Regions from separate parts of the Bradyrhizobium sp. 159 genome, predicted to be linked through region 2. Evidence: predicted binding sites of a transcription regulator. Region 2 holds the regulator's gene; the other holds the start of a gene.

Region 1 (6,609 bases), on a different contig from region 2:
CACGTTGATCTCGAAGCGCAGCAGCGCGTAGCTGGCATAACTCGCGGTGACCTGCGGCACGATTGCAAAGCGCATGCAAGACAGCCAGCTCGCCCCGGTCGAGCGGATGCCTTCGACCGGCTTCATGTCGGCGTTCTCGACGATCTCCGAGAACAGCTTGCCGAGCGCGCCGGTGGAGTGGATCGCGATCGCGAGCACGCCCGCCATCGGACCTAACCCAAAGGCGATCACGAAGATCAGCGCGAACACGATGCCGGGAACGGTGCGGGCGAATTCGAGCAGGCGCCGCACCGCAAAGCGCAGCCAGGGCGCAGGCGAAGTGTTCTCCGCCGCGAAGAAGTTCAGGGCAAAGGCGAAGGTGGCGCCGATCAGCGTGCCGACATAGGAGATCAGCAGCGTCTCGCCCAGCATCTTCAACCATTTGCGCCAGCCCCAGAGCCACTCGCCGAGATCAGTCCAGACCCGCTGGCCGCTGTCGAGCGTGAAGATGCGATCGAAATAGCTGATGAAGTTGCCGAAATAGGTGAACAGCGTGCGCAGATTCACTTCGGCGCCGATCGCTGCGAGAATAAGCGCAGCGGCAAAGATACCGGCTCCCAACAGGAGGCGCCATCGCCTGCGCGCGACCGCCTGGCGATAGGCGGCGTTGAGCACGGCAAGCTGCTGCTCGGGGAGGATCGAAACCGCGACGGTCATCTGGTCAGAACAAGTGGTCGATCAAAGAGAAAGAGCCGGGTCCATCGACCCGGCTCCAGTGCATAGTCCCAAAAACTCAGGACGCCTTCTTCTTACGCAGCGCATCGACGAACTTGATCAGCTCGATCGTGCCATCCCAGTCCTTGGTGGTGGCGGGATGAAAGCCCTTCTTCTGGCCATCGGAGAGACGGTCGAACGCGGCCTTGTCCTTGGCCGGCGCATCGAAGAATGCCTTGGCGATGGCGGCCTTGGCATCCTCCGGCAGGTCGGAATTGTAGGCATAAGGGCCGTTGATGATCGGCGCCGACTTGTGGATGATGCGGAAATCGTCCTTCTTCATCGCCGAGCCGTCGGTGTTCTTCAGCATGCCCTTGGTCAGCATCTGCGCCAGCGTGGAATCGTCATCGCTGGTCCACTGGTTGGCGGCAACGTCGACCGTGCCCTGCGCCAGCGCCAGCATCGCATTCTCGTGGCTGCCGGTGAAGACGACCTTGCCGAAATAGGTGTCGGTATCTGGGATGCCCATCTTGTCGAGTTCGAAGCGCGGCACGTTGTTGCCGGAGGTCGAGTTCGGGTCGACGAGGCCGAGATTCTTGCCCTTGAGGTCATCGACCTTCTTGTAGGGGCTGCTCGCCTTGACGAAGAACACCGAATAATAGCCGGTCGAGCCGTCCGCGTTGATGTCGTTGGCGAAGGCGTCGGTCTTGACACCGGTCAGACGGGCGCGGGCGAACGAGGCCGAGCCGTAGCTCGCGATCTGGATGTTGCCGGCACGCTGGCCTTCAATGACGGCTGCATAGTCGTTGGCGATGCGCAGCGTGACCTTCACGCCCAGTTCCTTGGAGAGATAGCTCACGAACGGCGCCCAGCGCTCGGTGACGCCGGAGGCGTTCTCCGCCGGCACGACCGCGAAGGTCAGCTCGGGATATTTGGCTTTCCAGTCGTCCGCCGAGGCGGAGGTGGCAAAGGCGAGCGCGGCGACGCCGGCAAGGATTAATCTGCGAGTGATCATGGTACCCTCTTCATCGGTTGGGGATCGCTTGACGCAAAGACTTGAGTAAAAGAGGCGAGGCTCAGGCCGCCGCGGCCGTCCCGAGCGCCGGAACGCCCTCGGGCGCCGGGATGGGCATGCCGCCCATGACGTCGGCGGCTTCGAGATCGTAGAGCTCGCGCGCCACGTGATCGGTCAGCGCGGCCGGCGCGCCATCGAACACCACGCGGCCCTGCGCCATGCCGATCAGGCGGTCGCAATAGCTGCGCGCCAGATCGAGCGAATGCAGATTGCAGAGCACGGTGATGCCGAAATGCTTGTTGATGCGCAGCAGCGCATCCATCACGATTTTGGTGTTGCGCGGATCGAGCGAGGCAATCGGTTCGTCGGCGAGGATGATGTCGGGCTGCTGGACCAGGGCGCGGGCAATCGCCACGCGCTGCTGCTGTCCGCCGGAGAGCTGGTCGGCGCGCTGGGCGGCGAGCGCGGCGATGTCGAACTGCTCCAGCGCGGACATCGCCAGCGCCTTATCCTGCTCGGGCCAGAGCTGCGACAGCGAGCGCCAGGCGGGCATCGTTGCGAGGCGCCCCATCAGGACGTTGGTGAGGACATCGAGCCGGCCGACCAGGTTGAACTGCTGGAAGATCATTGCCGAGCGCGCCCGCCACTGCCGCAGCTCCTTGCCGCGCAGCGCGGTGACATCGATGCCGTCGAACAGGATGCGGCCCTCGGTCGGCGTCGCCAGGCGGTTGATGGTCCGCAGCAGGGTCGACTTGCCGGCGCCGGACCGTCCGATCACACCGACGAAGCCGCCCGGGGCAACTTGAAACGAAGCGTCGTCCACCGCGGCCTTTGCGCCGAAGCGACACGTCAGACCTTCCACGACCAGCATGCAGGGCTCCAGATTAATCGGACCCACCGCTAACGCCGGCGCTTAACACTTGTGTGACATCCGCGTTGCGGTGCGGCGATCCAACACACGTCATCCCCTGTCATCGCCACGTCATGACGTTGTCATCAAAGCATTGTCATCAAGCCGCTCCAAGAAAAATGCCCCACCCTCGCGCTTCGGATGCAACATGGCCGCCAAAGCTCTTTCGATTCAGCCGACCATTGATCCCTCGGCCAAGCTGCACGAGGCCAGGCTCGGCGCCTACACCGAGGTCGGCGCGCGCACCGTACTGCATGAAGTGGCGATGGGCGATTACTCCTATGTCGTCAACGATGCCCAGATCACCTACACCACCATCGGAAAGTTCTGCTCGATCGCGGCAATGACGCGGATCAATCCCGGCAATCATCCGATGCATCGTGCGACCCAGGCGCATTTCACCTACCGTTCAAGCGCCTATTTCGAAGGTGAAAGCGACGACACCGAGTTCTTCGACTGGCGCCGCCAGCATCACGTCCATGTCGGTCACGATGTCTGGATCGGCCACGGCGCGATCGTGCTGCCCGGCCGCAATATCGGCACCGGCGCGGTGATCGCGGCGGGCGCTATCGTCACCAAGGACGTGCCGGCCTACACCATCGTCGCCGGCAATCCGGCGCGCATCGTGCGGCGGCGGTTCTCGGAGCAGATCGCCGGCCGGCTCGCCAAGCTCGCCTGGTGGGACTGGGATCACGACAAATTGCGTGAAGTGCTGCCCGATTTCCGCAAGCTCGGGATTGAAGATTTCCTCGCGACATACGAAGCACGGGCGAGCTCTTTCACCGGTTCTCCTGCCAGCAAACCAAGCGCGGTCGCGTGACAGACATTTTCCTTGAAGGCGGCCGGGTCCTGATCGGCGCCGGGCTCGTCGAAACCTCACTTCTCGTGTCCGGAACGGACATTGCGTTGGTCGATGTCCCTCGCGGCCGCGCGCGGCTCGCTATCGATGCCCGCGACCTGCTGGTGCTGCCAGGCATCGTCGATCTGCATGGCGATGCCTTCGAGCGCCAGATGATGCCGCGCGCCGGCGTCGATTTCCCGATCGACGTCGCGCTCGCCGACAGTGATCGTCAGGCGATCAGCAACGGCATCACCACGGTGTTCCACGCCACGACCTGTTCGTGGGAGCCTGGCTTGCGCAGCGCTGACAATGCGCGCGGCCTGATGGAGGCGATCGAGCGGCAGCGTCCGCAATTCGCCGCCGACACCCGCTTCCACCTGCGGCACGAGACCTACAATCTCGATGCCGAGACCGAGATCAGCCAGTGGCTCGCGGAAGGCCGCGTCGACCTGTTCGCCTTCAACGACCACATGGACGGCACGGTTGCGGACATGGCCAAGCCGCGCAAGCGCAACCGCATGGTGGAGCGCACCGGCCTATCGAGCGAGGAATTTGACCGGCTGGTCGAACGTGTGGTGGCGCGCGCCACCGACGTTCCGGCGTCGGTCTCGCGGCTTGCGGCGGCAGCCCGCGCCGCCGGGGTGCGAATGCTCTCGCATGACGATGCGACGCCGGCGATGCGCCAGGAGTTTCGCGATCTCGGCGCGTTGATCGCCGAGTTTCCGATCAACGAGGAGACAGCGCGGGCGGCAGCAAGCCACGGCGACGCCATCGTCTATGGCGCTCCCAACGTCGTGCGCGGCGGCAGCCATACCGGCTGGACCAGGGCGTCGGACATGGTCGCCAAGGGTCTCTGCTCGGTGCTGGCCTCGGACTATTACTATCCGGCACAGCTGCTGGCCGCATTCCGGCTCGCCGCCGACCGCGTGCTGCCGCTGGAGCAGGCCTGGGATTTGGTCTCTGCCGGACCTGCGCGTGCAACCGGCCTTACCGATCGCGGCGCCATCGCGGAAGGGCGCCGCGCCGACATTCTTTTGGTCGACGACAGCGTGGAGTTGCGGCCGCGGCTAATCGCCGTGATATCAGGCGGCAAGCTGGTGCATCTCACCGATGCGACGCGGCTGCTCACAGCAGCAGCGGCGGCGCCGCGCGAGGCTGTCGTTGCGGCTTAAATTGGTTATGCTGAGGCGATGACAGGTTTTCCCCGCTACGCGATCTATTTTGCGGCCGACGCCCACAGCGCCCTCTCCCGCTTCGGCGCCGAGCTGCTCGGCTACGATGCCTACACCGGCGACGAAGTGCCGTTTCCGCGCGAGGCACTGGATGTCGCGCCGGACTGGCGCGATATCAGCGCCGATCCCCGCAAATACGGTTTTCACGCCACACTGAAGGCGCCGATGATGCTGGCGCCGGGCAAGAGCGAGGCCGAGCTCGCGGCGGCCTGCGCGGCATTTGCTGGTAAGGAGCGACCGATTCCGGCGATACGACCGGTCGTCGATTCCATAAGCGGCTTCATTGCCGTGATCGCGGCCGAGCCGGTCGATGCGCTCCAGCAGCTCGCCGCCGATTGTGTCAGCGAATTCGACTCGTTCCGCGCCCCTCTGAGCGCGGAAGATCGCGCGCGTCGCAAGCCCGAGAAACTGAGCGAGCGGCAGCGCGATTACCTCGACCGCTGGGGCTACCCTTACGTGATGGAAGAATTTCGCTTTCACATGACCCTGACAGGACGGCTGGACGCAGAGCGCCGCGGGCCCATTCTGGAGATGCTGCGGAGCAGGTTTGCAGCGCTAGGATCCAAGACGCTCGTGATCGACCGCATCGTACTGTTCAAACAGGACGACGCGAAGGCACGCTTTCGCATCGTCGGCGAGTGGGCTTTGACGCGCTAGGCTTCACCGCCAGCTCGAGACATTGAAGGCGAGCGCCACGATCCCAACCACGATGAGGCTGGTTGCCCAGATCACATCCAGATTGAACCAGCTTCGCGAGACAAGCCTCAATCCCAGATAGCGGTAGACCAGCCACGCCAGACATCCGCCCGCGCTGATCATGGCGGCAACGTGCACCACAGACACCAGCACCGCCATCCCGAGACTTGCCTTCACAAGATTTGCCTTCATCAGCGCGCCGGCGGCCGCATGGCCGGCATCGAGTTCGAAGGCCTGGCAGAGACCGAGATAGATCGGCACGAGCATCAAGGCGGCGCCGTGAGCAATGGCAACGGCAAACGACCAGAGCGCCAATTGCGTTGGCGGAATTCGTGCCAGCGTGCGCGGATGACGTCGCTCGATCAGCCGATAGACGCCGAAACCGATGACGAGAAGGCTCGCGACTAGCTGGATCGAACGCTGCCACTCGGCCAGCACGAGCAGCAGCGCGAATGGCAGCAGCACGAGAAGCGTTGCCAGAAGATGCCCGGCCGCCAGAGCCCACAACGCACGGAACAGCGCGCGCGGGCTCTTGTCCATGAGCCCGGCCGACACGGCGAGCGGCCATCCCATACCCGGATTGACCCCGTGATAGAAGCCGCTCGCAACGAGAGCGAGCCAGAGCCAGCCAAGCGCCGGGCTCGCGTGTCCCCAATCTAGGCCGACGGGTAGCAAAAGGAGTCCGTCGAACAATCGCCGCCTTCCAGCCTGATCTGGTGCGCACGATATCCGTCGGGGAAGCTCACGAAATAGTCCTTGTCGAGCTCGAGACCGCCGTCGCGACCGACATTGGCCATGACTTCCACGCCCGGAACTCCGTCGGGGTAGAATTGGTCATCCCAGGTGGAATAGAGCGAATTGGTCCAGTACACGCGCCTGCCATCGCGGCTGATCTCGACCATCTGCGGACCTGCCGCAAAGGCCTTGCCGTTCGGATGAGGCGTGCGGCGCGCGATGCCACCGATGTGGACCGAGCCTGCAAGCTTCGGCTTTCGCGGATCACTGACGTCGTACTGGCGCATTTCACCCGTGCCCCAACACGAGACATAGAGAAAGCGATCATCCATCGACAGGTCGATATCGGTCACCAGAGGCGGCACAGCACCAAAACCCTGGAGCAGCGGCGGGAGCTTCTCCTTTGGCGCGGGCTCCGGCTGGATCGTCGCCGTCTTCTCCACGTGGAATGTCCCGCCTTCGCGCCACCAGGTCCAGATCGATGCTT
Region 2 (6,609 bases):
TGCACCACCTGGGAAGTCGTCCGCAGCGTGGTGATCCCCTACACCCGCGTCGGCATCATCGGCGGCGTCATGCTGGCGCTCGGTCGCGCGCTCGGCGAGACGATGGCGGTGACCTTCATCATCGGCAACTCGTTCCGCATCTCCTCGTCGATCTTCGCTCCGGGCACCACGATCTCGGCGGCGATCGCCTCCGAATTCGCCGAGAGTGACGGCCTGCACCAGTCCGGCCTGATCCTGCTCGGCCTGCTCCTGTTCGTGCTGACGTTCTTCGTGCTCGCGGCCGCGCGGCTGATGCTGATGCGGCTGGAAACCAAGGCCGGAAAGTGACGCCATGAACCCGATCTATTCGCGCCGTCGCCGCTGGGACATCGTCATCCGCGGTCTCTGCATCGCAGCCGCCGCCTTCGGCGTCACTTGGCTCGCGCTGATTTTGATCACGCTGCTTTACAATGGCCTGGCCGGGCTCAACTACCAGGTCTTCACCGAGAACACGCCCCCGCCCGGATCGAACGAGGGCGGCCTGCTCAACGCCATCGTCGGCTCGCTGATCATGACCGTGATCGGCGTCGGCATCGGCGCGCCGCTCGGCCTGTTCGCCGGCACCTATCTCGCCGAGTACGGCCGCAACGACAAGCTGACCTCGGTGATCCGCTTCATCAACGACATCCTGCTCTCGGCGCCTTCGATCATCATCGGCCTGTTCATCTACGGCGCGGTGGTGGTGCCGATGCGCGGCTTCTCGGCGATCGCCGGCGCGCTGGCGCTCGCCGTGATCGTGATCCCGGTCGTGGTGCGCACCACCGAAGACATGTTGCTGCTGGTGCCGAACCCGCTGCGTGAGGCTGCCAGCGCGCTCGGCCTGCCGCGCTCGCTGGTGATCAAACGGATCGCCTATCGTGCCGCGCGCTCCGGCCTGATCACCGGCGTGCTGCTGGCGACTGCGCGCGTCGCCGGCGAGACCGCGCCGCTGCTGTTCACGGCGCTGTCGAACCAGTTCTTCAGCCTCGGCCTCGACAAGACGATGGCCAACCTGCCTGTCACCATCAACAACTTCGTGCAGAGCCCCTACGCCTATTGGAAGCAGCTCGCCTGGAGTGGGGCGCTGCTCATCACCCTGACCGTGCTTGCCCTGAACATTGGCGCGCGCATCCTTGGCGCCGAGAGGACTGCAAAATGAGTGAAATGTCTGTTTCCGTAAGTGCGCCGACCGTTCATCCCGGCTCACAGCCGCTACCCGAGGCGCCTGCCAAGGTCACCGCGCGCAACCTCAATTTCTACTACGGTGAGCACCACGCGCTGAAGAACATCAATCTGGCCCTCGGCACCAACCGCGTCACGGCCTTCATCGGCCCGTCGGGCTGCGGCAAGTCGACCCTGCTGCGCATCTTCAACCGGATGTACGATCTCTATCCGGGCCAGCGCGCCACCGGCCAGCTGTTGCTCGACCAGACCAATATCCTCGATCCCAAGCTGGACCTTAACCTGCTGCGCGCCCGGGTCGGCATGGTGTTCCAGAAACCGACGCCGTTCCCGATGACGATCTACGAGAACATCGCCTTCGGCATCCGCCTCTACGAGAAGATCTCGAAGTCCGAGATGGACGACCGCGTCGAGAAGGCGCTGCGCGGCGGCGCGCTGTGGAACGAGGTCAAGGATAAGCTCAACGCGTCCGGCTTGTCGCTCTCCGGCGGCCAGCAGCAGCGCCTCTGCATCGCCCGCACGGTCGCGGTGCGGCCCGAAGTGATCTTGTTCGATGAGCCCTGCTCGGCGCTCGACCCGATCTCGACCGCCAAGGTCGAGGAGCTGATCCAGGAATTGTCCGAGAACTACACGATCGCGATCGTCACCCACAACATGCAGCAGGCGGCGCGCGTCTCTGATAAAACCGCCTTCATGTATCTCGGCGAGCTGATCGAGTTCGACGACACCAGCAAGATCTTCACGTCGCCGAGCGACCGGCGTACGCAGGATTACATCACCGGCCGGTTCGGCTGAGGAGACGGGACATGGGTACTGAACATACCGCAAAGGCCTTCGATACCGACCTCCAGGAGCTCACTCGCCTCGTCGCCGAGATGGGCGGCATCGCCGAGCGCATGATCGTCGATTCCGTCGACGCGCTGATCCGCCGCGACGTCGCGCTCGGCCAGCGCGTCGTCACCACCGATGCCGAGCTCGACGCGCTTCAGAAGCGCATCGAGGAGCGCGCCGTGCTCACCATCGCCCGCCGCCAGCCGATGGCGGTGGATTTACGCGAGATCGTCGGCGCCATGCGCGTTGCCACCGATCTCGAGCGCATCGGCGACCTCGCCAAGAACATGGGCAAGCGCGTTGCGGCGCTGGAGACGGACTTCCATCCGCTGAAACTGTTCCGCGGCCTGGAGCACATGACCGACCTCGTGCAGCAGCAGGTCAAGTCGGTGCTGGATGCCTATGCCGCGCACGATTTGCCGGCGGCGATGGCGGTGTGGAAGGGCGACGAGGAAGTGGACGCCATCTGCACCTCTCTGTTCCGCGAGCTCCTCACCTATATGATGGAGGATCCGCGCAACATCTCGTTCTGCATCCATCTGATGTTTTGCGCCAAGAACATCGAGCGCATCGGTGATCACGCCACCAACATCGCCGAGACCGTGTTCTACATGATCGAGGGGCAGGCGATCACCGACAAGCGGCCGAAGGGCGACATGACGACCTTCGCCACGACGGTACCGAATACCTAGGGAGCGACGACAACATGGGCGCACGCATTATGGTGGTTGAGGACGAGGAAGCTCTCACCGAGCTTCTCCGTTACAACCTCGAAGGCGACGGCTATGACGTGGAGACGGTAATGCGCGGCGACGACGCCGACACCCGCCTCAAGGAACACATCCCCGATCTGATCGTGCTCGACTGGATGCTGCCGGGACTGTCCGGCATCGAGTTGTGTCGGCGGCTGCGCACCCGTCCCGAGACCAAGCAGCTCCCGATCATCATGCTGACCGCGCGCGGCGAGGAAAGCGAGCGGGTGCGGGGTCTTGCGACCGGCGCCGATGACTACATCGTCAAGCCGTTCTCGGTGCCGGAGCTGCTCGCGCGCGTGAAGGGCCTTCTGCGGCGCGCAAGCCCCGAGCGGCTCGCCACCGTGCTCGCCTATGGCGACATCGAGCTCGATCGCGACAAGCGCCGCGTCGCGCGCTCGGGCCGGCCGATCGATCTCGGCCCGACCGAATATCGCCTGCTGGAGTTCTTCCTGGAGCATCCCGGCCGCGTGTTCTCGCGCGAGCAGCTGCTCGACAGCGTCTGGGGCCGCGACATCTACATCGACGAGCGCACCGTCGACGTCCATATCGGCCGCCTGCGCAAGCTGCTCAATCTCGGCCGCGAGCAGGACCCGATCCGCACCGTCCGCGGCGCGGGTTATGCGCTGGATGATCGGTTTGCAAAGGCGGAGCAGACGTAGGCCCAACTGCGTCACCAAGCTCGGTCGTCGTCCCGGACAAGCGTAGCTCCCGGCAACGCGCAGCGTTGTCCGGAGCGAAGCGCCGATCCGGACGCATAGCCACAGGACGTGGTTGTTGCGCGAAAAGGTAACTCCGAGTCCCCGTAACCACGGCTTGCGGTGGCTATCGGTCCCGGTCCGGCGCTTCGCTTGTCCGGGACGACGTCGGGTTTGTTGCGCCGTCACCGCGTGACGGCTGCCGGTTCGATCTCAGGAAATAATCACCGCGTGCTCGGCTTCGGTGCCGCCCGCCGGCGATCCGCTGCCGGCTGATAGGCGACGCGCGAGTGCTGGGCGCAGTAGGGCAGGCCTGACAGCGCCTTGCCGCCACAGAAGAAGAAGTCCGGGCTGGAGGGATCGCCGACCGGCCAGTGGCACGTCGCCTCGTTCAATTCCAGCAGCGACAGCCGCTGACTCATCGGCACCACGTTGTCGTAGGTGACCGGTTCGGCCTCCACCTCGACCTCGAAGGCCTGCGCCAGCGCGGTGTTGCCGCGCGAGATCGGCCGGGTCACCCGCATCATATGCTGCGCGGGCCGCGCCTTGCGCGGCCGCGGCGCTGCCGATGAAGGGCTCTTGGCGCGGCCCGACAGGCCGAGCCTGTGCACTTTGCCGATCACGGCATTGCGGGTCACATTGCCGAGCTCGGCCGCGATCTGGCTGGCCGAAAGTCCGGCCTCCCAGAGCTTTTTCAGCTGCTCGACGCGATCGTCGGACCAGGTCAAAACCGTCATTGCACCCTTTCCCTCGTTGCGCGCCGCCATCCTGGGGCCTCACAGCGAATGCTTAAGCCTTGAAAAACCCGTGCCGTCAGAATCCCTTAAGGCTCGCCGGGCGCGTGACTGACGCCCGAACGTTTACGCCGGTACATGAGGACTCTTGGGATCAGAACCGCTGCACGAGATGTCGTATCTGACAGTCCAAACGCTACAATATGGCGTGACTCCCGCGCAAGAGTCCGCCGACTCGCTTCCACATGTTCCGTGGTGAAAACCCCGCAAGATCGGCACCGCAAGACTACGGATTTCGCGTTTCGCGAGGCTTTCCGGGCGGCATTGACACCCGTCTTGCCAGGCATAAGATGGTGACGCGTGCCGCCCTTAAAAGGCGGCACGTTTCGTTTTCCGGACCGGTCAATGGTGCGCTGCGCAAGGCATGCCAGGCAGGTCTCAACGTCCAAATGCAACATCCAAGTGATGGTCATGACCAACAGCGCCGCGCCGCATCTGCTTCCCGTTTTCGCCAGGGCGGACCTTGGCTTCGAGCGCGGCGAAGGCTGCTGGCTGATCGCGACCAATGGCGATCGCTATCTCGATTTCACCTCGGGCGTCGCCGTGAACGCGCTCGGCCACGCCCATCCTGCGTTGGTCAAGGCATTGCAGGAGCAGGCGACCAAGCTCTGGCACATGTCGAACCTGTTCCAGAGTCCCGATGGCGAACGGCTTGCAACGCGTTTGTGCAACGAAAGTTTCGCGGACTTCGTGTTCTTCTGCAATTCCGGCGCCGAAGCGTTGGAATGCGTGATCAAGGTCGTGCGGCGCTATCATGCCGCCAAAGGCCATCCCGATCGCTATCGCATGATCACCTTCGAAGGCGCCTTCCACGGCCGCACGCTGGCGACGTTGGCGGCGACGGGCTCGGCAAAATATCTTGAAGGTTTCGGCCCGCCCATGGATGGCTTCGACCAGGTCCCGCATGGCGATATCGAGGCCGTGAAGAAGGCGATCGGTCCGCAGACCGCCGGCATCCTGATCGAGCCGATCCAGGGCGAGGGCGGTGTGCGTTCGTCAACACCCGCCTTCCTCAAGGCGCTGCGTCAGCTCTGTGACGAGAAGGGCCTGTTGCTCGCGTTCGACGAGGTGCAGACCGGCATGGGCCGCACCGGCGATCTGTTCGCGCATCGCCGTCTCGGCGTCACCCCCGACGTGATGTCGCTGGCGAAAGCGCTCGGTGGCGGCTTCCCGATCGGCGCTTGTCTTGCCACCGCGGAAGCGGCCTCCGGCATGACGCCCGGCTCGCACGGCTCGACCTTCGGCGGCAATCCGCTCGCGATTTCCGCTGCGAACGCCGTGCTCGACGTCATGCTCGAGCCCGGCTTTTTCGATCACGTGCAGAGGATGTCGCTGCTGCTCAAGCAGAAGCTCGCCTCGGTGATCGATCGCTATCCTGATGTCGTCAGCGAAGTCCGTGGTGAGGGGCTCCTGATCGGCATCAAGGCGGTCGTGCCTTCGGGTGATCTCGTTACCGCCCTGCGCAACGAAAAGCTGCTCACCGTCGGCGCCGGCGACAATGTGGTGCGCTTCCTACCGCCTCTGATCGTCACCGAAGCCGAGATCGAGGACAGCGTCGGGCGGCTCGAGCGCGCCTGCGCGGCGATCTCGTGCAGTCAGACCAAGCGGGCGGCAAGCTGATGAGCAATTCGCCAAAGCACTTCCTCGACATCAACGAGCTCCCGCTGTCGGAGCTCAAGCGCATGCTCGCCGCATCCTCCGCCATGAAGGCGAAGCAGAAGGCGCATCAGCCGGTCAGGCCGCTCGAAGGCAAGACGCTGGCGATGATCTTCGAGCGCCCCTCGACGCGGACGCGGGTGTCGTTCGACGTCGCCATGCGCCAGCTCGGCGGCGAGCCCATCATGCTCACCGGCGCCGAAATGCAGCTCGGCCGGGGCGAGACCATCGCCGACACCGCGCGCGTGCTGTCGCGCTATGTCGACGCCATCATGATCCGCATCCTCAATCACGAGGCGCTGCTGGAGCTTGCGGCCCATGCGACCGTGCCCGTCATCAACGGCCTGACGCGCCGTTCGCACCCTTGCCAGGTGATGGCCGACCTCATGACCTATGAGGAGCATCGCGGCCCGATCGAGGGCAAGACGGTGGCCTGGACAGGCGACGACAACAACGTGCTGGCGTCCTGGGCCCACGCCGCCGAGCGCTTCAAGTTCCAGCTCAACGTCGCAACGCCGCCGGAGCTCGCGCCGAAAAAGGCGATGCGCGATTGGATCAAGATGACCAATGCGCCGATCGTGCTCGGCACCGATCCGGAAGCCGCCGTGAGGGGCGCCGACTGCGTCGTCACCGACACCTGGGTGTCGATGGGCGACAAGGAAGGCGAGCACCGCCACA

What was found. The regulator PhoB, encoded in region 2, activates phosphate uptake and scavenging genes when phosphate is short. The targets are predictions, from matches to a motif close to TGTCATNNANCTGTCAT.
Region 1: a site for PhoB is predicted at 2,689-2,705, ahead of phnC (phosphonate ABC transporter ATP-binding protein). Genes of this name have one in related genera too.

Annotation. Positions count from the first base shown of each region.
Region 1 covers NZ_JADPKE010000041.1:35,189-41,797, forward strand. The annotation lists gene phnE (phosphonate ABC transporter, permease protein PhnE) at 1-696, opposite strand, end outside; gene phnD (phosphonate ABC transporter substrate-binding protein) at 773-1,708, opposite strand; gene phnC (phosphonate ABC transporter ATP-binding protein) at 1,770-2,579, opposite strand; gene IVA96_RS09220 (chloramphenicol acetyltransferase) at 2,767-3,438, shown strand; gene IVA96_RS09225 (alpha-D-ribose 1-methylphosphonate 5-triphosphate diphosphatase) at 3,435-4,631, shown strand; gene IVA96_RS09230 (DUF1045 domain-containing protein) at 4,650-5,348, shown strand; gene IVA96_RS09235 (hypothetical protein) at 5,352-5,960, opposite strand; gene IVA96_RS09240 (selenium-binding family protein) at 6,044-6,609, opposite strand, start outside.
Region 2 covers NZ_JADPKE010000068.1:51,645-58,253, reverse strand. The annotation lists gene pstC (phosphate ABC transporter permease subunit PstC) at 1-327, shown strand, start outside; gene pstA (phosphate ABC transporter permease PstA) at 332-1,177, shown strand; gene pstB (phosphate ABC transporter ATP-binding protein PstB) at 1,174-1,995, shown strand; gene phoU (phosphate signaling complex protein PhoU) at 2,007-2,723, shown strand; gene phoB (phosphate regulon transcriptional regulator PhoB) at 2,738-3,445, shown strand; gene IVA96_RS19050 (GcrA family cell cycle regulator) at 3,706-4,218, opposite strand; gene IVA96_RS19045 (aspartate aminotransferase family protein) at 4,687-5,895, shown strand; gene argF (ornithine carbamoyltransferase) at 5,895-6,609, shown strand, end outside.